Regions from separate parts of the Paenibacillus sp. FSL H8-0259 genome, predicted to be linked through region 1. Evidence: riboswitches for the same ligand, from Rfam matches in the RefSeq annotation. Region 1 holds a riboswitch; each other region holds the start of a gene.
The links. A riboswitch is a leader RNA that binds a small molecule or an ion and turns the genes downstream of it on or off. The one in region 1 is predicted to bind cyclic di-GMP.

Region 1 (7,072 bases):
TACTCTACCGGACGTTCTTCCCTGGCAACAGAGCTTTACGATCCGAAAACCTTCATCACTCACGCGGCATTGCTCCGTCAGGCTTTCGCCCATTGCGGAAGATTCCCTACTGCTGCCTCCCGTAGGAGTCTGGGCCGTGTCTCAGTCCCAGTGTGGCCGTTCACCCTCTCAGGTCGGCTACGCATCGTCGCCTTGGTGAGCCGTTACCCCACCAACTAGCTAATGCGCCGCAGGCCCATCCCCAAGTGGCAGATTGCTCCGCCTTTCATTCTCTCTTCAGGAGAGGAAAGAAATTATCCGGTATTAGCTACCGTTTCCGGTAGTTATCCCAGTCTTGAGGGCAGGTTGCCTACGTGTTACTCACCCGTCCGCCGCTAAGCATGAATGGAAGCAAGCTTCCATTCAAACTCCGCTCGACTTGCATGTATTAGGCATGCCGCCAGCGTTCGTCCTGAGCCAGGATCAAACTCTCCAAATTGTATTTAGAAAGAGCGATTGCTCATTTTGAAACATCTGACGAGAATTTTCATTCTCTATTTTGGAAGTCACTTTCGTGATTTCCGATACTCACTCGTTGTTCAGTTTTCAAAGATCAAGCTCGTTGTCAGCGCCGCTTACCGCGTCACCAGCAACTCTTATAATATATCACATTCATTCGAGTAATGCAAGCTTTATTTTGAAATCACTTATTTAAGCCATTTCTTATTAAGTTTGCCGCTCCAACAACGCTTATTTATAATACCCTATCTCTCTACCAAAAAGCAACCTTTTCCAAAATAAAAATAACCCGCTTAATTACTAAGCGGGTTATCCTCAATGAAACTATGAATGCATCTGTGCTCTTAGTAGAACTTAGCTGCAGTATATTTACTTGCTACTTTAACCAGATCTGCTGTTTTGCTGTTCTTGGCAAGTCCAGCATCAACTGTAGTATCAATAGTTACCCATTTGCCATTAAGGAACACTTCATTCCAAGCGTGGTAAGAAGTCACATAACTTGTGTTACCCATAACCAGTTTGGTAGGAATGCCTTCACTGCGAAGCATAGTAGCGAACAAGGAAGCGTAATCGTAGCAGATCCCCTTCTTGGTAGCCAAGGTGCTGTCGTTGTTAGGGATGTAATCTGTAGTAACACTGGAAGCCAGGGAATAATCATATTTCACATTGGCTACGATATAATTATAGATAGCCTTCACTTTGTCTTCATCTGATGTCAAACCTTGTGTAAGCTGTGTTGCTTTCAGAACTGCTTTATCGGAAGAACTCCATTTAACATTCTGTACAGAGCTCAGATATACGGCGTTGGCGTTGCTCAGGCTAAGATCTACCGTCTCGGAAGAGATTACTTTGTATTTGTTGCCGGTAGTGTTCTCAAGTACGGAAACCTTGTATGAACCGTTACCTTGTTGAAGCGGGAATGTTTCAGTTGGTTTGGAAGTGTATAAGTTGTAGGTGTAGCTGTTATTATCTTTGGTGATCATCAGCTTAATCTTCTTATCCTTAGGAACATTATAAAAAACTCCGATAACACCCTGATCAAGTTGACCTATGTTCAACCAGCTTGCATCTGCATTAGCAGCTTGAGCTGTACCTGTCTGCACCGACGTAACCACTACGAATAGTGTAACCAACATTAAATAGAACTTCTTCATTGGATAAAACCCCTTTCGGTAGCTGGCTGCCATCCTTACGGGAAGGCCCTTTAGCTTTGCGTCCCTACCTTTCGATAGGTTTGCCGTTATCGTATAAGCTTTATCTGTCCTTGCTTCTACCATAAAATGCTAGATTCACAATAAGAACAAACAAAAAAAGCCTCTTCATTCGGTAGCTGGCTGCCATCCTTACGGGAAGGCCCTCTAGCTTTGCGTCCCTATCTTTCGATAGGTTTGCCGTTTATCGTGTATTAGCTTTGTATAGTTATATCTTACCATATCTATTTCTATTATCAAGACCTAAATCACTAGATTTCCGCGAAAACAAATAAAAATTTTAAGTATTTTAAGTTTTTCCGTCATTATTCTACAAACATCACGATAACTTTGCGTGAATGATAAGTCTATGCGTTGGATTCACCAGCGGATCACAAGTAATGAGTGTTAGAATCTTGTCATCCTTATTCCCTTTCAATACGGATACATCGGTTGGTTCCACAATAGTTACATCATAAACTACATAATTGTATACCTGCTTGCCGGTTGTAACGGAAATAGTGTCCCCGACTCCAACTTCATTCAATCTGTTGAATAGCCTTCCCGTAGTTCTTGATCTATGCGCTGCAATTGCAGCATTTCCAGCAGAGCCAAGCGGAGCCGTCTCCTTCATATGCGCAGCAGCATGCTTCATATTCGCCTTGGTGGCGCCTTCCAGCACAGGCAGCTTCAGATCTATTTTGTCGATTTCGATGATTGCCATCACCTTGCCTCCGACTTCAATCTCAGGCGCAGCAGAGGGTTCTGGCTCTTCCGCAGCCGACTCATCCGCCAGCAGCTGGGTTACTTCCGCGTAAGGCTTACTTAGATCAGCACTGGCCGGAGCTGACGCAGACGGAACGATTTCACTGTAGGCCTGTTCAGCCTCTTCCAGCAGCTTTTGCTGCTGACGGTCATTGTACCATTCGCTTCCTTTGGGATAGAGCATAATAAGCACCCCGGCAAGTATAATCAAATAGGATAATTTCCGCATGACAATCGCCTCCGTAATATAGAATAGATGTTACCCTTCCGGAATAATTAAGAAGCAATGCTTCTTAATTATCAGAATACCCATTTCCGGCTTCCGAAGAAATTAATGATCACCGTAACAAATGTGACCAGCACTTTGGCGACCAGCACTTGAATACCGAGAGAATCGGTCAATATATGAATCAGCAGCACCGATATACCCAGCACCAACAGATTCAGCACGATAAACCTGATCAGCTGCATCCGGTCGAAGCCCTCTTTATTGCCTCTGTCCCGATCACGGAAGGTTACCTTTTTGTTCCAGAAGAAGCTGTTGGCCGTACCGGCGCTGTAGGAAATAATCTGCGCAGGGGTGTTGATCATCCCAAGGGAATGCAGCAGTGTGAATACAGCAAAATCAATCAGTGTATTCAGCAGGCCTACCGCATTGAATTTCAGGAACTGGATGAACCCCGCACTCCATTTCTTATCTGGCATAATCGCTTTCCTTCCGCGTGTCTTCTATTTCCGCATCCGGATAGCCTTTGGTCTCACGTACAATATAGAGCGGTCTGTCCTTCGACTCATCATAGATCCGTCCGATATACTCACCAATTACCCCCAGCAGCATCAGCACAATCCCGTTGAAGAGCAGGTTCACGCCGACTATAGATGCCCATCCGGGTACGGTCCAGGAGGTAAAGATTTTTTGGAACAATACCAGGAACAGATAGATGAAGCTGGAAAAGGACAGAAAGAATCCGATATAGGATGCGATTTTGAGCGGTTTGTGGGAAAAGGAGGTGATGCCGTCGAGCGCAAACCGGATCATTTTCTTGAGCGGATATTTCGTTTCCCCGGCAAAGCGCTCCTCCCGCACATATTCTACCATGGTCTGCCGGAAGCCTACCCAGCTTACCAGACCCCGGACATACCGGTTCTTCTCCTTCAGACCGCGCAGCACATCACAGACTTTACGGTCGATCAGCCGGAAGTCCCCGGTATCGGTAGGGATTTCAACACTGGTCATACTGCTGAGCAGGCGGTAAAAGATCTTAGCGGTGACTTTCTTGAAGAAAGTCTCCCCGTGACGCTTCAACCGCTTGGCATACACGACTTCGTAGCCCTCTTTCCACTTGGCAATCATCTGCAGAATAACCTCAGGAGGATCCTGGAGGTCTGCGTCAATCACCACGACTGCCTGGCCTTCGGCATAATCCATACCAGCCGTAATCGCCACCTGGTGGCCGAAATTACGGGAGAAGTCGATCAGCTTGACATGCTCATCCCGGCTGCTGATCTCGCGCATGATCTCCGCCGTGCGGTCCCGGCTACCGTCATTGACGAAAACCAGTTCATAGGAATCACCGCAACCATCCATTACTTTTTTGAGCCGCTCATAGGTTACCTGAATGACTTCCTCCTCATTGAACATGGGGACAATTACACTGTATCTGGCTTTCACCTTAGTTCCTCCTATAAGTTTCTACGAGATACCCCGCAATAAAACTGTCTTCTGAAACATATGCCTTCTTAAATAGCGCCCCCTAGAATACCCAGGAAGGGAACCAGCGCAGTACAGTATTTATATAACTGCTGTTAACCTGCATTCCGGACAACACCGGATAGAACATTACAAACAGGATGGCTGCAGCAGCCACATAGGCATACCGCAGATATTTGGCGTCGCCGAATCTGCTGTCAAGCAGCTTCAGGATATAGACAACCGACAGAATCATAAATGGCACCATCGCAAAATAATGGTACAGGAACGTCTCACGCGGCACAAGCATCCACGGGACATACTGTGAGAAGAACCCGATCCAGATCATGTACAGATTCTTGTCCCTGCGTTTCACGGTAAGCCACACGGCTGCCAGCATAGCGAAGATTCCTGTCCACCAGATGAGGGGATTCCCCATGGTCACGATACTGCTGGCCTTACCTTCCGGCAAGCCTTCACCGCCGCTGAAGAACCAGACCGGACGTTTCATGAACGGCCACTCCCACCAGGAAGAGGCGAACGGATGCGTAGCTACAAGCTGGCTGTGATAGTTGTACATATTTTTCTGGGCATCAATCAGTCCCTTAATGGTGAAGCCTTCCGCCGAAGCAGAGAGCGCCGGGACAAAGGACAGGCTATAGATGATAACCGGGATAGCAATGAAAAATACGATGCAGCTGGCCAAAGTGATGATGGTGTTCTTCCAGAAGGGTTGGTCCGCTGTCCGGCAGGCAGCTTTGAGCTCCTGACCGGTCAGCTTGCCCTCAGCCAGCAGACGGCCTGCAGCCTTATACTCCCTATACCGCTCAAACAGCGCCAGTGCCAGCATCACCGCAAGTCCTGCCCCTCCGTAGAGAACAATCCACTTGGAAGCAACTCCGATTCCGAAGAACAGTCCGGACCAGAACAGCGGAACCAGCGTTGTGCGCAGCGGCATACGGTAGAAGTTCATCGTATAATACCGCTGCATGAAATAGAACATCAGCATAATGAAGAATACGCCGTATACATCAATCGTTGAAATGCGTGTCTGGGTGAAATGCATGAAGTCCAGCGCGAACAGTCCGGCTGCTAATGCAGCATAGGTAGTCTTCCGGAACAGCCGCATCGCCATGATATAGATCAGCGGCAGCATTGCAATGCCGAACAGGGTGCCGATGATACGCCAGCCAAACGGATTGACGCCAAACAGCTCCATGCCTGCACCGATCAGCAGCTTGCCAAGCGGCGGGTGCGTATTCTCATAAGGGACAATATCATGATAATGTTCATAAGCGGTCCGTGCATGATAGATTTCATCGAAATACGTACTGTTCATGAAATTCGAGTTCTCCGGGATCATGGACTGCTCATCGAACAGATTGGCTGGCGTCCCTCTTTTGGGAGCCGCAGCGGCATCCGGTGTAACACCGGCAATTTGCAGAGGCGTCTTCGGTGCCTCCTGGCCATAGAAAGCCACTTCATTCAGGGTGAAGCCCGGAGAGGTGACTGTCAGCTTGACGTATCTTGCCGATACGTTCAGCGGCTGGCTTTTCCATATGAAGACATTGCCGACATCCTCGCTCACATCAAGCGGGCTGCTCCAATTGTCCGGAGTCTGGCTGAACTCCAGCTGAAACTTGCCCGTGCCGACACCGCCGAAGATATTTACCCGCTCCAGCTGGTGGGCCTGCCCCAGATCCACATAGAAGCTCTCGCCGCTGGCGGCAGGCTCCCACAGGGTTTCAGGCGACTTGTTGTCCCCCAGATGATAAAGCGCAAGCGCTCCATAGAGTACCGTGATCGCGATCATCCAGATCCAGTCTCTGCGCTGCAGCTTCAGCGGGGAACGCCGTTCTTGCTTGGCAAGGGGCTGAATCCCCTCTGCAAGCCGCACATCTGCTTCAAATGCAGCCTGCGTTGTAACAGGCTCTGGCAGGAGCTTTGTTGCTTTGCGGATATATACATCGTACCCAACATACAGCAGATATAATGCCAGAACTACGGTAGTAATCGCTGTAACCAGGACAATTCCGTCTGTCGGCGGATTGCTGCCGGTATTGAGATAGGCCAGCGTATAGCCTACATTAATATATTGAGTCAGCGAGAATCCGAGAAACAGTGTCAGGAAACGCCGGTCCTTGCTCTCAATGAAGGTGAATAGAGACAGGAGCAGAACAGGATACAGGTAGCGTTCATGCATTTTGGTGCCAAATACAAAGACAACCGTGATCAGCACCATGCCGAGGAAATACGATTTAGAAAGATCCTTGCGGTCCTTGGTATTGAAGGAATAATAAGCTGCAAGAGCTACCGCTACAAGTATGAAAATAAAGCCCCATATGCGGTAAGGTATGCCGAGCCAGGTGACATCAAGCGCTGACCACATCGGATCCGTCAAAGCATAAAGATTGAATGCATTAACTGTAGAATACGGATAAGAAGATAAAGTGCTCTTATATAAATCAATCACTCCGGCAAAACCGCCGTTATTCCAGAAGAACGGGGCTGCGAGCAGAGCAAATATTCCCAGTCCGTAGACAGCGCCCAGAGCAAGCTGCTTCCAGGCACGGTGATGATAGAAGGCAAAGATCAGGACCGGTGTGAAAATCAGCGCCTGCGGTTTGATCAGTGTGGCAATGGCGAAAAAGATCGCTGCACGTACAAAGGTTCTATCCACTACTCCCATTATGCTGAGCAGCAGGAAGATGAGGAAGAAGGAGTCTGCTTGTCCCCACGCTGCAGAGTCCATCAGCACTGCCGGGTTAAACAGGAACAGCATCATCAGCCCGATCGCAAGTCCGGGTCCGATCTTGGCGCGCGCGCCTTTGTAGATGATCCAGCCGAGCACGAGGTCGGAGATGATGGCCGGCAGCTTATATAGCACAGTCTCTGCGCCTGACCCGCCCGCAAAATCAAACAATCCGCG
Region 2 (7,072 bases), 220 kb from region 1:
GAACCGACACCAACACCGACAGCAGAACCGACACCAACACCAACGGTAGAGCCAACACCAACGCCAACGGCAGAACCGACACCAACACCAACGGCAGAACCGACACCAACACCAACGGCAGAACCGACACCAACACCAACGGTAGAGCCAACACCAACGCCAACGGCAGAACCGACGCCAACGCCAACAGTAGCACCGACGCCAACGCCAACTCCAACACCAACACCAACAGTAGAGCCAACACCGACACCGACACCAACGGCAACACCAACGGCAACACCAGTACCAACACCAACGGCTGAACCAACACCAACACCAACAACAGAGCCAACACCGACACCAACACCAACATCAACACCGACACCAACACCGACACCAACACCGACATCAACACCAACAACAGAACCAACACCGACACCAACAACAGAACCAACACCGACACCAACAGCAGCACCGACACCAACGCCAACGGCAGAGCCAACACCGACACCAACGGCAGAACCGACACCAACACCAACGGCAGAACCGACACCAACACCGACAGCAGCACCGACACCAACACCGACAGCAGCACCGACGCCAACACCAACAGCAGATCCAACACCAACACCAACGGTAGAGCCGACACCAACGCCAACGGCAGAGCCAACACCGACACCGACACCGACACCGACACCAACACCAACACCAACACCAACGTCAGAGCCGACACCAACACCAACACCAACACCAACACCAACACCAACACCAACACCAACACCAACACCAACACCAACACCAACACCAACACCAACACCAACACCAACACCAACACCAACACCAACACCAACACCAACACCAACACCAACAGTAGAGCCAACACCGACACCAACGGCAACACCAGTACCAACACCAACGGCTGAACCAACACCAACACCAACACCAACACCAACACCAACACCAACACCAACACCAACAACAGAGCCAACACCGACACCGACACCAACACCAACGGCAGAACCGACACCAACACCGACAGCAGCACCGACACCAACACCGACAGCAGCACCGACGCCAACACCAACAGCAGATCCAACACCAACACCAACGGTAGAGCCGACACCAACGCCAACGGCAGAGCCAACACCGACACCGACACCGACACCGACACCGACACCGACACCGACACCAACGGCAACACCAGCACCGACATTACCACCGACACCAGTGCCATCGTCTGCACCGCCCGTCTTTATTAATGTAGTGCCAACGCCGACTCCAATAATCGGCTATATTGTAAATCCGGATACCATAATCATTGATGATCCGCTGCCTTTGGGCCCTGTGGCAACAGCAACACCTCGGCCGTTAGTGGTGACACCAAGTCCAACCCTAACGCCAAGCCCAAGCGCAACACCAAGTTCAACGCCGATTGTGACAATCATTGATGAAGAGATTCCGTTAGGCAATGTACCTGCGGATGCCGCGCTCCCGAAGACTGGTGAGTCCAGTCCGGCTCCTTATTACTTAGTCGGTCTAGCCCTTGCAGGATTGGGAATATTCCTCGGCAGAAGATCCAGAACAGATAAACGTAAATAAATGCAATCCGTAAGATCCTTTCCGAAAGGCTGGCGATATCACCGCTAAATCGGGAAAAGGCTGCTTTGGGAGAAGACGTTCTCCTGAAAGCAGCCTTTTTCATATGGGATATACATTTGTTATTATGTTTCCTCTTAAAAGAAAATGTGCTAAGGAGAAAGAGGTGCGTCTTTAAGATCATGGGCCCTCATGTTTATATTAAAATTTGCAATATTAAAATTAGTTCTTTATACATGGTTCCAAAATATTCTTGTAGGTGCCATCGAGGGCGATGAGAGGATCGGGATTTAGGTGAAAAAGCTATAGATTCTTTAAAAAAACCTTTTGTAACAGTGCTTTGGAATGAATTAGCAGATATAATCTATTACCAGATGTTTCAAAGGATTTCATTGACAATCAGCCTTGATAGCGGATAAACTAAAAATAGTTCCAAAGTAACGAATGTCATAGACATTAGTATAAAAGTTTGATTTAGTACATAATTTCACAACCTAATCTTCCACTGACGTATAAACGCAAACCGTTCGAAAGGACGGGACGCAAAGTCCAGGAGTCTAAAGCGCGATGGAGCGCAATGATCGTCCGACTGCCGTAAAGAGAGCAATCCTCTTTCCGGCGGTCTTTTTTTGTTATATAAATGTGGCCTATATCTATATTAACTGTGAGGTGAGCTGTATGTTCCAATTAAAAAAATTCAAACGTCTTACGGTGTTCGGACTTATAGCAGTTCTGATTGTAGGAAGCGGCGGAATTATTTCACTGGGGAGCACCTCAGTTAAAGCCGAGGGCAACTCTTTGCCGGGCAATGCATCCAAGTATAATGTGTTCATCTTGGGAGATGTTGATGTTAAACATAGTGATATTGAAGGTAGATTAGCTGCCGGCGGAAACGTGAATTTAAATGTTAATTATTCTGTGGGACATAGTCTTACTAGTGAGGAAACGAAGGAAGCCTACTCTCTCATCGCCGGTGGTAATCTGTATTATTCCCAGGGAGAAACCGTGGGTGATGTAGTCTACGGGGGGAGTTATAGCGGCAGCGGCGGCCCGCGCGGGGGAACAGGAAGCTTACAACAACAAGTAAATGTTGTGGACTTTGCAGCCGAGTTCAGTTTGCTCCGTGAGAAATCTCAGCAGCTTGCTTCTCTGCCTGTTAATGGGGTTACCACTGCCAACTCCGGTAATTTCTTTTTGGAAGGTACAAATTCGGATGTTAACATATTTACTGTAGACGGCAGCAAGCTGTCTAGTGCAAATGAGTTGAGAATTAAGATTCCCGATGGCTCAACAGCTATAGTTAATATCTCCGGTACTTCAGTAACTATGAAGAATATGGGGACTGGAATTAATGGTAACGGAAATAAGGATAACGCTATGAACAGTAAAGTGTTATATAACTTCAGTCAAGCGACCAGTCTTCAAATCGAAGGTATCGGAGTTCTGGGATCTGTGCTGGCTCCATATGCCTCTATTCAATTTAATAATGGTCAAATCAACGGGAATCTGATCGGAGCTTCGCTCTCAGGATCGGGAGAATCCCACCATATACCTTATAAAGGCCAAGATCCGCCAACGGCAACGCCGACGCCACCGGCAACGACGCCGACGCCAACAGCAACACCAGCAGCGACACCGACGGCAACACCGGCAGCGACGCCGACGCCAGCAGCGACGCCGACGCCAACACCGGCAGCGACGCCGACGCCAACAGCAACGCCAACGCCAACGGCAACACCGGCAGCGACGCCAACACCAACGCCAACGGCAACACCGGCAGCGACGCCAACACCGACAGCGGCACCAACGGCAACACCGACAGTGGCACCAACGGCAACGGCAACACCGGCAGCGACGCCGACGCCAACGGCAACGCCAGCAGCGACGCCAACGCCAACGGCAACACCGGCAGCGACGCCAACGGCAACACCGGCAGCGACGCCAACGGCAACACCGGCAGCGACGCCAACAGCAACACCGACAGCGGCACCAACGGCAACACCGACAGTGGCACCAACGGCAACGCCGACAACAGCGCCAACGCCGACACCAACGGCAACGCCAACAACAGCGCCAACGGCAACGCCGACAGCGGCACCAACGGCAACACCGACAGCGGCACCAACGGCAACGCCGACAACAGTGCCAACGGCAACACCGGCAGCGGCACCAACAACAGTGCCGACCGCTGTACCGACAACAGCACCGACAGCAACCAGCACGAGCGTCTTTGTCCCAAGCTTCGTATTTCCGACATCAACCGCTCCGACAGTGATTGGGACTATTGTGACTGATACTGACACGACTATTATTGATGACCCGGTTCCTCTCGGGCCGGCAGCATCACCGGTTGTGACGGTGCTGACAACAACAGCGCTACAGCCAGTTGTGGAGGTTCCTGCACCTGGACCTTCACCTGTAGCAGGACCGGCACCTGAAGAAATCATTATCGATGACGAGATTCCTCTGGGCAGTGTGACTGCAGAGCAAACCCTGCCGCAGACGGGTGAATCAAGTCCTGCGCCGTACTATATTACGGGTGTTGTTCTTGCCGGTCTGGGCCTGCTTCTTAGAAGAACTGCCAGAGTGAACAAGCGCAAATGATTATGATTAAGCCGCTGTGTTTGGATGAGGGGGGCTGCCGGAGAGATTCTCCGGGAAGCAGTCTTTTTGTATACGGGGAGCGCATTCAATTCGTAGCTCACTACTTACACACACCAGGCAGCGCAGACTGACGGCAGTGTTTTTAGTTGGACGGATACCATGCTATACTATGCTCAAATTATTTATCTAAAAAAGCTGAGAATACTCCACCCTCGATAGGGTGGGGATGAATCAGCAGTTTTCGATTTCAAGACGAACATATGTGCTATAATATGAATGAGATCACTAAAAGGAGGTGTTGCACATGCTCGTGTCTGCGCAGGAGGTTTCTTCGAAACCCCTGGTTCATCAAGCCTATAAATATCGGATCTACCCCAATACAGAGCAAAAGCAACTCATTCGTCGAATGTTTGGCTGCTGCCGTTTTGTGTTCAATTACTTCTTGGAAGCTTGGAATCAAAGGTATGTGGAAACGGGAAAAGGCTTGTCTTATCACGCTTGTGCAACACAACTCCCCGGTTTAAAAGCACAATACGACTGGCTGAAAGAAGTCGATAGCATCGCTTTGCAGTCGGCTGCTCGTCATGTGGCGGATAGCTTTGATCGTTTTTTCAAGAAGCAAAATCAAGCGCCACGCTTCAAGAGCCGAAAGCATCCGATTCAAAGTTACACGACCAAATTCACCAACGGGAATATCGCCATGGAGGGCAGTCGCTTGAAGCTCCCAAAACTCGGCTGGATACGTTTTGCAAACTCCCGGAAGCTGGAAGGCCGGATATTGTCCGCTACCGTTCGTAAAAACGCCAGCGGGAAATTTTTCGTTTCGCTCGTTTGCGAAGTTCAAAAGAACCCTCTGCCCCAAGTGGATACACCTATTGGCATCGACTTAGGCTTGAAAGAATATGCAGTATGCTCAAACGGGGAACATATCGCCAATCCTCGCTTTTACCGTCAATACGAGAACAAGCTGGCGCTTTGGCAGCGGCGGATGGCTCGGCGTACTCCGGGCGGCTCCAACTGGAAGAAAGCAAGGCAGCATATCGCTCGTATTCACGAACGCATTGCCAATAAACGAAATGACTTCCTCCACAAGCTGACCACGAGACTGATTCGTGAAAACCAAACGATTAGTATCGAACATCTGCGTGTGGCGAATATGATTCAGAACCCCAAGCTTTCAAAATCCATTGCTGATGCGTCTTGGGGCGAGTGGGTGCGACAGCTGACGTATAAAGCGAAATGGTATGGACGAAATCTTCGGATCGCCGACACGTTTGAGCCGACCAGTCAGCGTTGCCATGTGTGTGGCACGATCCACCCCGAGGTGAAGAACCTGTCCGTTCGGGAATGGACATGCACGGCCTGCGGGACGATCCATGACCGTGACGAAAACGCCGCTCACAATATTGAACAAGTAGCGGTTTAACCGCCACCTAACCAAACGATAGAATTCAACATTTCACTTGCGTCAAAAATGTAAAACTGCGGGAACGCAGGGATCGCTTGCTCCATAAGAAGAGGGTACTCTTCTGTTCGCAAGAATCCGCCACTTCAAGCGTTAGCTAAGTGGGGGAGAATTCAAAAGCAAGAATACACATTTCCTCAAAGGGATGGTTGCTTACTGAAAGGGTGAACGTTATGTGGAGTATATACCTGCTAGTGTTGCTGGTTGTAATCGCGGGGATTTTGGCTTATGCCGGATTTTACTTTTATGGAGTGGCTATTAAGCGGGCGCCCAAGGAATTCCTGGGCAAGACGCCGGATCTGAAGGTGGACCCGCCGGTAGCCGGAGCTTCGTGGGGGGAAGGGGCGGAATGGGTGGCGCGGCAGAACTTCCGGGAAGTGGAGCTGGTCTCGGAAGATGGACTGAAGCTGCAGGGCTACTATCTGGCTTCGGAGCGTGCTGCGGGCCGTACCGTAATTATCGCCCACGGTTATTCCGGCAAGGCTAAGGACATGGGGGCAACCGCCAAAAACTATTATGACAACCTGGGATATAATGTGCTGCTGCCCGACGCCAGAGGTCACGGGAAGAGCGAAGGGGACTATATTGGCTTCGGTTGGCCGGAGCGCCGTGATTATCTGCAGTGGATCGGATTTATTCTGCAGGAGACCGGGCCGGAGGCGCAAATTGTGCTGCATGGCGTATCTATGGGCGGATCGACAGTGCTAATGACCGCCGGTGAACAGCTTCCTCCGCAGGTCAAAGCCGTTGTCGCTGATTGCGGCTACACCTCAGTCAAAGCGCAGCTGACTTACCAGCTGTGGCGGATGTATCATCTGCCGGGCTTTCCCTTTGTGCAGATTGCCAGCCTGGTAACGCGGATGAAGGCAGGCTATTATTTCGGTGAAGCGTCAGCGCTGGATCAGGTGCGTAAAGCCCGGGTGCCGATTCTGTTTATCCATGGAGATGCGGATAAGTTTGTGCCTTATGCGATGATGGATGAGCTGTATGGTGCCTGCAAGAGTCCGAAGGAGAAGCTGGTGGTGCATGGAGCGGGGCATGGTCTTGCCTATGATACGGATAAAAGGGAGTATATCCGCACAGTAGGCGACTTCGTGGAACGTTATGTACACAGCCCGGCAGCGGCTGATTGGGTCTAAAAAAAGTCCCCGGAACGTAGACGCGCCCGATATCCGCAAACAGCGGGTATCGGGCGCTTATTATGTTCCACACATGGGGCCCTTCCCTGTGTCAGGGAAGCAGCCAGCCATGTCTTATCGGTATATGAATCCCCCGCCGTTTGTGAGCGAAACGGGTGTCGTTGTTCCTTGTTATTTCCAGCAGCCGTGTGGCGAGAGAAATCCTTCCAATACGACAAAAGCCCTACCTCTCTTTTGTCCTTGCGGCTCCGTGGCCGCGCCAGTGCGAATCGGAATGCTATGTTCGAAT
Region 3 (7,072 bases), 3.8 Mb from region 1:
CAATCTGCATGAGCGCAAATGGGATGACGGCCTGATTGAGGCGCTGCGCATTCCGCCCTCTATTCTGCCTGAAGTAAGGATGTCAGGCGGGGACTTCGGGGCTGCAGACAAGCAGTGGTTCGGTGCAGATATCCCCATCCGTTCTGTGCTTGGGGACCAGCAGGCGGCATTGTTCGGTCATACCTGCCTGGAGGCAGGCAGCGCCAAGAACACCTACGGCACTGGCTGTTTCATTCTGATGAACACAGGCACTGAGGCAGTGACTTCGAGTCATGGCCTGTTAACCACGGTAGCTTGGGGCATGGGAGACGAACTCTATTATGCCCTTGAGGGCAGTGTGTTTGTGGCTGGAGCAGCGGTACAATGGCTGCAGGAGGGACTTGGGCTGATTGTAGCTCCGGCCGACTCGGAAGAGAAGGCGAGTGAGGTGGAGGACAGTGAGGGGGTTGTGGTCGTGCCGGCCTTTACCGGCCTTGGTGCACCTTACTGGGATATGTATGCCAGGGGCGCCGTGTTTGGACTGACCCGGGGAACGACTGCCGCACATCTGGTCCGCGCAACGCTGGAGTCGCTGGCCTTTCAATCCCGCGATGTCATCGGGGCGATGGAAAAAGACGCTGGCATGCCGCTCAGCGGCCTGAGAGTGGATGGAGGCGCCGTGCGCAATAATCTGCTGATGCAGTTCCAGGCGGACATTCTTGGGAGCGACGTAACCCGTACAACGTATGCGGAGACCACAGCGCTCGGCGCTGCGCTGCTGGCAGGACTCACCTCCGGCATATGGACCCGGGAGCAGCTGGAGAGCTTCAATAAGGCCGAGAAGGTATTCTCACCGCAGATGGAGACGGAAGAGCGTGAACGCCGTTACAATGCCTGGCAGGACGCGGTGTCCCGGACTATGGGCTGGGAGAAGCATGAAGGGCAGAGGTAACAAGAACAGCTGCTGATATGGCAGACTGCGCTTACCGGATGAATCGGGTAAGTTCACCTCAGGCAGGATGAACGCTGCAGGTTCTGCCTGGGGAGAGTCGGGCCCAGATGTATACATAAAGAAACAGCCCGCTGGCAGGAATTCTGCTGCGGGCTGTTTGGATTTCAACTAGAAACTATAAGTTCAACAGCTAAGATTAATACTCCATTACAAAAGCGACATTCTGCCATCCGGCGCCTACTGTCCAGAACAGGACCTTGTCTCCGCGTTCCAGCTGTCCGGTAGTCACTGCTTTGTGCAGGGCGATAAACGGGCTGCTGGTGGAGGTGTAGCCGAATTCATCCCCGATGTAGACGGCTGCATCAGCGTCAATTCCGGTTTTGCCGGAAACGGCCTTGATGTTCGGAAGTGACAATTGGGAGAAGCAGGCGGCCTTGATGGATTCAGGTGCGATTCCGTTATTGCTGAGCAGGGTGTTAATTGATTCTGAAGCAGCATCCACACAGATGGAATCATCGAACGGGATGAACTTCACATTGAATTCTCCGGCAGCCACACCCGTACGTCCGAGATTGGCTAAACCTTCCGCCGGGAACAGCGAGTTGCCGTAGACGCAGGTATCGGTCTGATAGATCGAATCAATGAAGCCTACCGAATTCTCGTCACGCTCCAGAATGAGCGCGGCAGCTGCATCGCCGAAGTTGGCGTAATATACAGGGTCATTCTTGTCCGCATGCGGGGCAACGTAGTCAGAACCGATGACAAGTGCACGGCGGATTCTCGGGTTCGCCATCATTTGACGGCTGACCTGTTCAACCGAAGCGGTCATTCCTGCACAGTTGGCATTACTGTCGATACAGATCGTATGCGATGCACCATTAATCAGGCGGTGAATCATCAATGAGTTCGTTGGGAAAATATATTCAGGAGTCTGGCTTGCATAAGCGATCAGGTCAATGTCTGCGCCGGTCAGGCCGGTCTTGTCCAGTACATTGCTTGCGGCTTCAAAAGCCATCGTCAGGGAGTTCTCATCCTTGCTGTCGATACTGTAGCGGTTTTCACGGCCAAGAGCAGCCAGCAGGCCACGGATATCAATTCCCTTCTCATCGAAGTGCTGAATGAAGAAGTCATTGCCGATGCTTTTGCTTGGATGATAGATATCAATGTCCTTAATGCGAATCCCTGCCATAGTAAACCTCCTAAAAGTTTGGGTAGCCCGTAAGCATACACTTAGTTTCGTGAGCGAATCTTGCGTTTCAAACCGCTAACAATGGTTTAAAAATAAGTTAACCTAAGCTTGTACCGTAGACGTGATTTCCAGGTTTTCGAGTCCAGCTTTGCGGCCCAGACGCGCCAGCTGCATTTTGAGAATAGGGTTATTCTCAAGGGTAAGGCTCACTTTTTGGAAGCCGTCTGCCTTGAACATAATGAAGCAGCCTTCGAGCAACGGCACAACATCAGGAGCGGTTACATTCAGCTTGCGGCAATCGATATCCAGTGCATATTCGGACGGGTTGATCGGATTGATGGTCTGCTGATAGGCTTGTATCGATTTAAGACCGTCCTCGTTCGAGAAGGTTCCTTCCAGCTCGATGTTAATTAGTTTCTTCGCAGTGTCCGTCTTCAAAATAAATTGTCCCATGTTCATCTCTCCCGTAATTTTAATTGCATGACTATTCAGAGTGATCTGATAATTCATCATGTTGATATCCCGAAAAACTACGTTCCTGCGACTAAATTCGACAACACGAACTTGGTTTTGGGATATTTTGCCTTCATTATAACCAGAACTTTCTTGAATACGCAACACAAAAGTCGAATGATGTAATATTATGTTGTTAATTAACGAATATCTTCCAGCGTCTCCAGCAGAACATTGAACGCCGAGATCACTCTGGGTGCGCCGATACAAGGTGTCAGATGAAGCAGGATACCTTTGATTTGATCAACGGTCATCCCCACGCGGAGAGCCATTACATAGTGAACACCCAACTGTTCAAATTGTCCCATGGTGATCAAAGAAGAGATGACAGCAATTTCTTTCCAGTCTGAACCGATGGTCGTCCGCTGAAAAATATCACCGTATGCATTGCCCATGATATACTCGGCTAATTCGGGAAAATGCTCTTTAATAGGAGCTAGGGCTTTGGCACCATAGTCCCCGGAAAGATTGGTGAAATGGTCCAGTCCGCTGTCTACGTTCATATTCACTTGTTTGCCTCCTGATAGTAAGTTAGAGAATCTGTAAGATACAGCCTAGTTGAGATCCAGTGTACGGTGGGCCGTAGGAGGCATTTCGTCACGGTCGGTCAACAGCTCAATAACGGCTACGCGGTTAAGTTCAACTGCTTGGCTGATTGCAAAGGCAAACTCCTCTTGCGTCTCTGCGCGGAAGCCGGTGGCTCCCAGCGACTCAGCAAACTTCACTGCATCCATAGGGACTTCAAAGATGGTTCCATCGATACGTCCGGTTGTTTTTTCCATTCCCTTAAGGGCCATATCCAGCTGCATATTGTTCACAACGATGAAAATAACCGGAATATTCTTGCAAACCGCTGTGTTAATTTCAGTTCCGAGCATCATGAAACAGCCGTCACCGGTAATGCAGAAGACCGTCTCTTCCGGCGCAGCCGCCTTGGCACCGATGGCCATGCCGATTGAATTCCCCATGCAGGCGAAATAGGCATCAAATACAAAGCTCCCCGGTTTCTTCACGTTGAACCATTTGACCGCATTGAAGCCGTGGCTGCCGTCATCAACAAACACGCTGCTGTTATATGGAATCAAATCGCTCATCGTGCTCATTACCGAAGCCAGCGAGAGCTTGGACAGCACAGGCAGCTCTTCAGTATAGTGATTGGAGATCTCTATTTCACGTCTGGTTATAGTGGACGGATCAATCTTGCCGAGGTACAGCTCCAGGTTGTCACGCAAATCGCCGCCGACGGAAATGGTATCGGAAGTCAATATTTTACCGACAAAGGTTGGATCAACATCAAACTGGATCAGCTGATCCGGATGATTCTCCTTCTTAAGATTGCATATGGTCATATCGCTCAGACGCGAACCAAGCACGATAAACAGATCACTGTTGTTCAACATCTCATCCCCATGCGTACATCCGCCAACGCCCACAGGACCGTGATAGAGCGGGTGATCCGCAGCAATGGCTCCTTTACCGCCGGGGGAGGTCACTACAGGTATGTTGAAGGTCTCGGCCAACTGTACCAGTTCCTTGTGCGCACCGGAGCGGTTAACCCCTTTACCGGCAATGATCAGAGGCCTGCTGGAAGCATTGATCGCTGAAATGACCCGTTCGTAGTTGGCGTAGCTGACGAGCCTTTCCCGCTGCGGAAGGACAATCCGGCATTCTTCAAGGCGCTCGGTCTGAACATCAAACGGAATACATAAATGAACAGGTCCTTTCTTGTCACCAAGGGCGATAGACAGGGCATGATTGAAAATCGTACTGAAATGGTCGCCGCGTTCTACCAGCTTGCTGAAAAGAGTGGCCGGTCTGAACATGTCCGCCAAATCGGCGAGATAGGATGTGGAATCCTGACACTGGGGAATCCCCAGCTCTTTAATAGACTGATGACCGGTAATGAAGAGCACCGGGAGATTGTTGGCTTTGGCGTGTGCTGCTGCGGTTAGCAGGTTCGTTCCGCCTGGACCGGAGGTGCCGAAGGCAACCCCGAGACTGCCTGTTTTCAGTGCATAGCCGCCTGCTGCGAAGCCGGAGCTGGACTCATGCCGGCCGGGAATAAACTCAATGCCATAGTCAACAAGTTTGAGAGCTATAGGACAAATGGACTTGCCAATAATACCAAAAGAATGTGTTACCCCAAGATCGCGTAATGCTTCCGCCATATAATCTGCAACTGTCTTCAGAACATCCACCCCACAAGTTGTTTTTTGATTGTATGCTAGCAATAGAAAACCTGTACTCGAAATAGGAGCACAGGCCTGTTGCACGAATCACCATAACTGAACGCGGATTCCCGGACGTTCATAGTTTTTCAGCAACCTGGCTGTCATGATCTCACCGGATAAGTGAGACTGTAGATCCATGGCTTTGCGTCATTCCCTTTCGGTGAATTTTGCCTCATATGTTGTTATCAATACAGCGAAGGATAATTTTCCTTTACAATATATTCCTCGCTCGCCTTTTGTCAATAAGCCGTTTGCAGCAAAACGCGAAATTTGGCGAATATTCAGATGTAATAGGAGATGAAATATTAGATATTCAAACTTTTGAAAATGGATGCGTCTGGAAGACCAAAGTCTTATAATGCAAATGCAGAAAAAGAGCAGAATTTAATCTGCATAAGCCATAAGCCTCATAACATCGTAGGAACCTCCTGAAACTATGCAGATGTATTAGAATTATAGGCTGGGAGAACCTAGAAATAGGTCTTAAGAAATAGGTGATTAAAATTTAAAATAATGTTAGTTTATTAGTAATAAAGAATTAGCAGTAAAGAAGTGCAAAGGCGTTATTTTAGGGTTATGCACTATTTTAACACTTTGTGAATATTACATTACAATCTGCTTTTTCCATGCCAAAAAGAGACCCTTCCCGCATACTGCTCTGCGGAAATGGTCTCTTGGGGCTGCTGCTAGAATTTGAAAATATGGATTGTTTTTTGCAGCTGGAAGACAGATTGTGTCATCTTCTCGGTCTCTTCTGCTACGGACTGCAGGGCATGAATTTGTTCGTTCATCGCCGCAGATACCTCCTCGGTACCTGCTGCCGTCTCCTGGGTAATGGCCGAGATATTCTCGATCGCCCCGGAGATCTTGAGCGCACTCTCCAGCATCAGATCACTCTCTGCGGAGAAGGAGGAGATCTGCTCGGTTATGTATTGCACGCTATGTACGATCTGCGCGAAAATATGTGCTGTCTCCGTTATCATCTCGTTCTGCACCTGAACAACCTCTTCATTAATAGCGATGTTATCGATAGCCTGCTTGATATCGGCCTCGATGCTGCGTACCAGCCCGAACACTTCCTTGGTGGAGGCGGTTGATTCTTCGGCAAGCTTGCGGACCTCCTGGGCTACAACTGCGAAACCGCGTCCGTGCTCACCTGCACGTGCAGCTTCAATTGAGGCGTTAAGCGACAAAAGATTGGTTTGTTCGGCAATTTCCGTGATGGTCTTGGTGATCATGGTAATGCCGCGGGCATTCTGTGAGAGCGCTTCGATCGTATCTGCTACTTTTTGTGTAGCCTGGATATTCTTCCGCATGCCTTCGGCTTGAGTGTCCACGGACTGGCGTCCCTTTTCAACCAGCTCCAGTGTATGGGCGGAGCGTTTATTCATTTCCTTGGTAGAGTTTGTATAATTGGAGACTTTGGTTTCGATATCTTTGATCGATTCCGTCATATCGGCAATATCCACCGAGATTTCATTCGCACCCAGGGCAAGTTCGTTGGAAGAGGAGGCTACCTGTGCCATTACAATCTTCAGGTTCTGGTTCTTGTCCTCAATACCCCGGCTGGCATCCATAACCTGGCGGGTAAGCTGCGAAGCGTCGGTTAGGATCTTCTTCAATTTATCGATCATAGTGTTGAAGGAGCGGCTGATGTCGCCCATTGATCCGTTCTCGTCTGCACGGCTGGTGAAGTCGCCTTTGGCGATTGTATGCGTCACATTGGAGATATCCTCAAATGAAGATGTAAGCGTTCTCTCAATGAAGCGCGCAAGCGGGTAGGTCAGTGCAGCCAATACCGCAATCAGAATAATACCGATAATCACCTTTCCCATTGCAATGAGCGTAATTAACACAGGGACAGCGAATAAAGCGGCAACCAGGTAACATCCGGCAACGATTCTTTGTTTTAAAGGCAGCTTGTTCATCCAGTCCATAGACTATAGTTCCCCCTAGAAATAAATATTGTGCATTGTAATATTATAGGGGATTAAAGCGTAATCGGTCTATTGTAAGAACTGACATAAAACTTCTTCCCGGGCTGCTCCAAAAGAGTGCGTTTACACATTGTCTTCATATAATGCAGCCCCTTCCCGCAGAGTGGCCGCAACATTGTCTGCAAGCTCCGCCGGAGCAGTAACTCTAATGCCCGGGCTTAGGGATAAGATGATCCGGTAGGCAGACTCCGGCGTATTAAATTCGGCTTCG

Region 2: linked by a shared signal. The riboswitch ahead of NSU01_RS02525 (choice-of-anchor A family protein) and the one ahead of NSU01_RS03475 (transglutaminase-like domain-containing protein) in region 1 are both predicted to bind cyclic di-GMP.
Region 3: linked by a shared signal. The riboswitch ahead of NSU01_RS22850 (thiamine pyrophosphate-binding protein) and the one ahead of NSU01_RS03475 (transglutaminase-like domain-containing protein) in region 1 are both predicted to bind cyclic di-GMP.

Annotation. Positions count from the first base shown of each region.
Region 1 is NZ_CP150147.1:800,172-807,243, reverse strand. It holds rRNA gene NSU01_RS03480 (16S ribosomal RNA) at 1-478, opposite strand, end outside; gene NSU01_RS03475 (transglutaminase-like domain-containing protein) at 843-1,652, opposite strand; cyclic di-GMP riboswitch class I at 1,667-1,747, opposite strand; cyclic di-GMP riboswitch class I at 1,821-1,901, opposite strand; gene NSU01_RS03470 (class D sortase) at 2,029-2,682, opposite strand; gene NSU01_RS03465 (GtrA family protein) at 2,754-3,158, opposite strand; gene NSU01_RS03460 (glycosyltransferase family 2 protein) at 3,148-4,125, opposite strand; gene NSU01_RS03455 (phospholipid carrier-dependent glycosyltransferase) at 4,208-7,072, opposite strand, start outside.
Region 2 is NZ_CP150147.1:583,641-590,712, forward strand. It holds gene NSU01_RS02520 (hypothetical protein) at 1-1,213, opposite strand, end outside; cyclic di-GMP riboswitch class I at 2,083-2,172, shown strand; gene NSU01_RS02525 (choice-of-anchor A family protein) at 2,254-4,179, shown strand; gene tnpB (IS200/IS605 family element RNA-guided endonuclease TnpB) at 4,484-5,605, shown strand; gene NSU01_RS02535 (alpha/beta hydrolase) at 5,818-6,783, shown strand.
Region 3 is NZ_CP150147.1:5,267,076-5,274,147, reverse strand. It holds gene glpK (glycerol kinase GlpK) at 1-931, shown strand, start outside; gene NSU01_RS22865 (3-oxoacyl-[acyl-carrier-protein] synthase III C-terminal domain-containing protein) at 1,128-2,120, opposite strand; gene NSU01_RS22860 (hypothetical protein) at 2,223-2,573, opposite strand; gene NSU01_RS22855 (carboxymuconolactone decarboxylase family protein) at 2,774-3,136, opposite strand; gene NSU01_RS22850 (thiamine pyrophosphate-binding protein) at 3,188-4,831, opposite strand; cyclic di-GMP riboswitch class I at 4,950-5,046, opposite strand; gene NSU01_RS22845 (HAMP domain-containing methyl-accepting chemotaxis protein) at 5,551-6,801, opposite strand; gene NSU01_RS22840 (YafY family protein) at 6,925-7,072, opposite strand, start outside.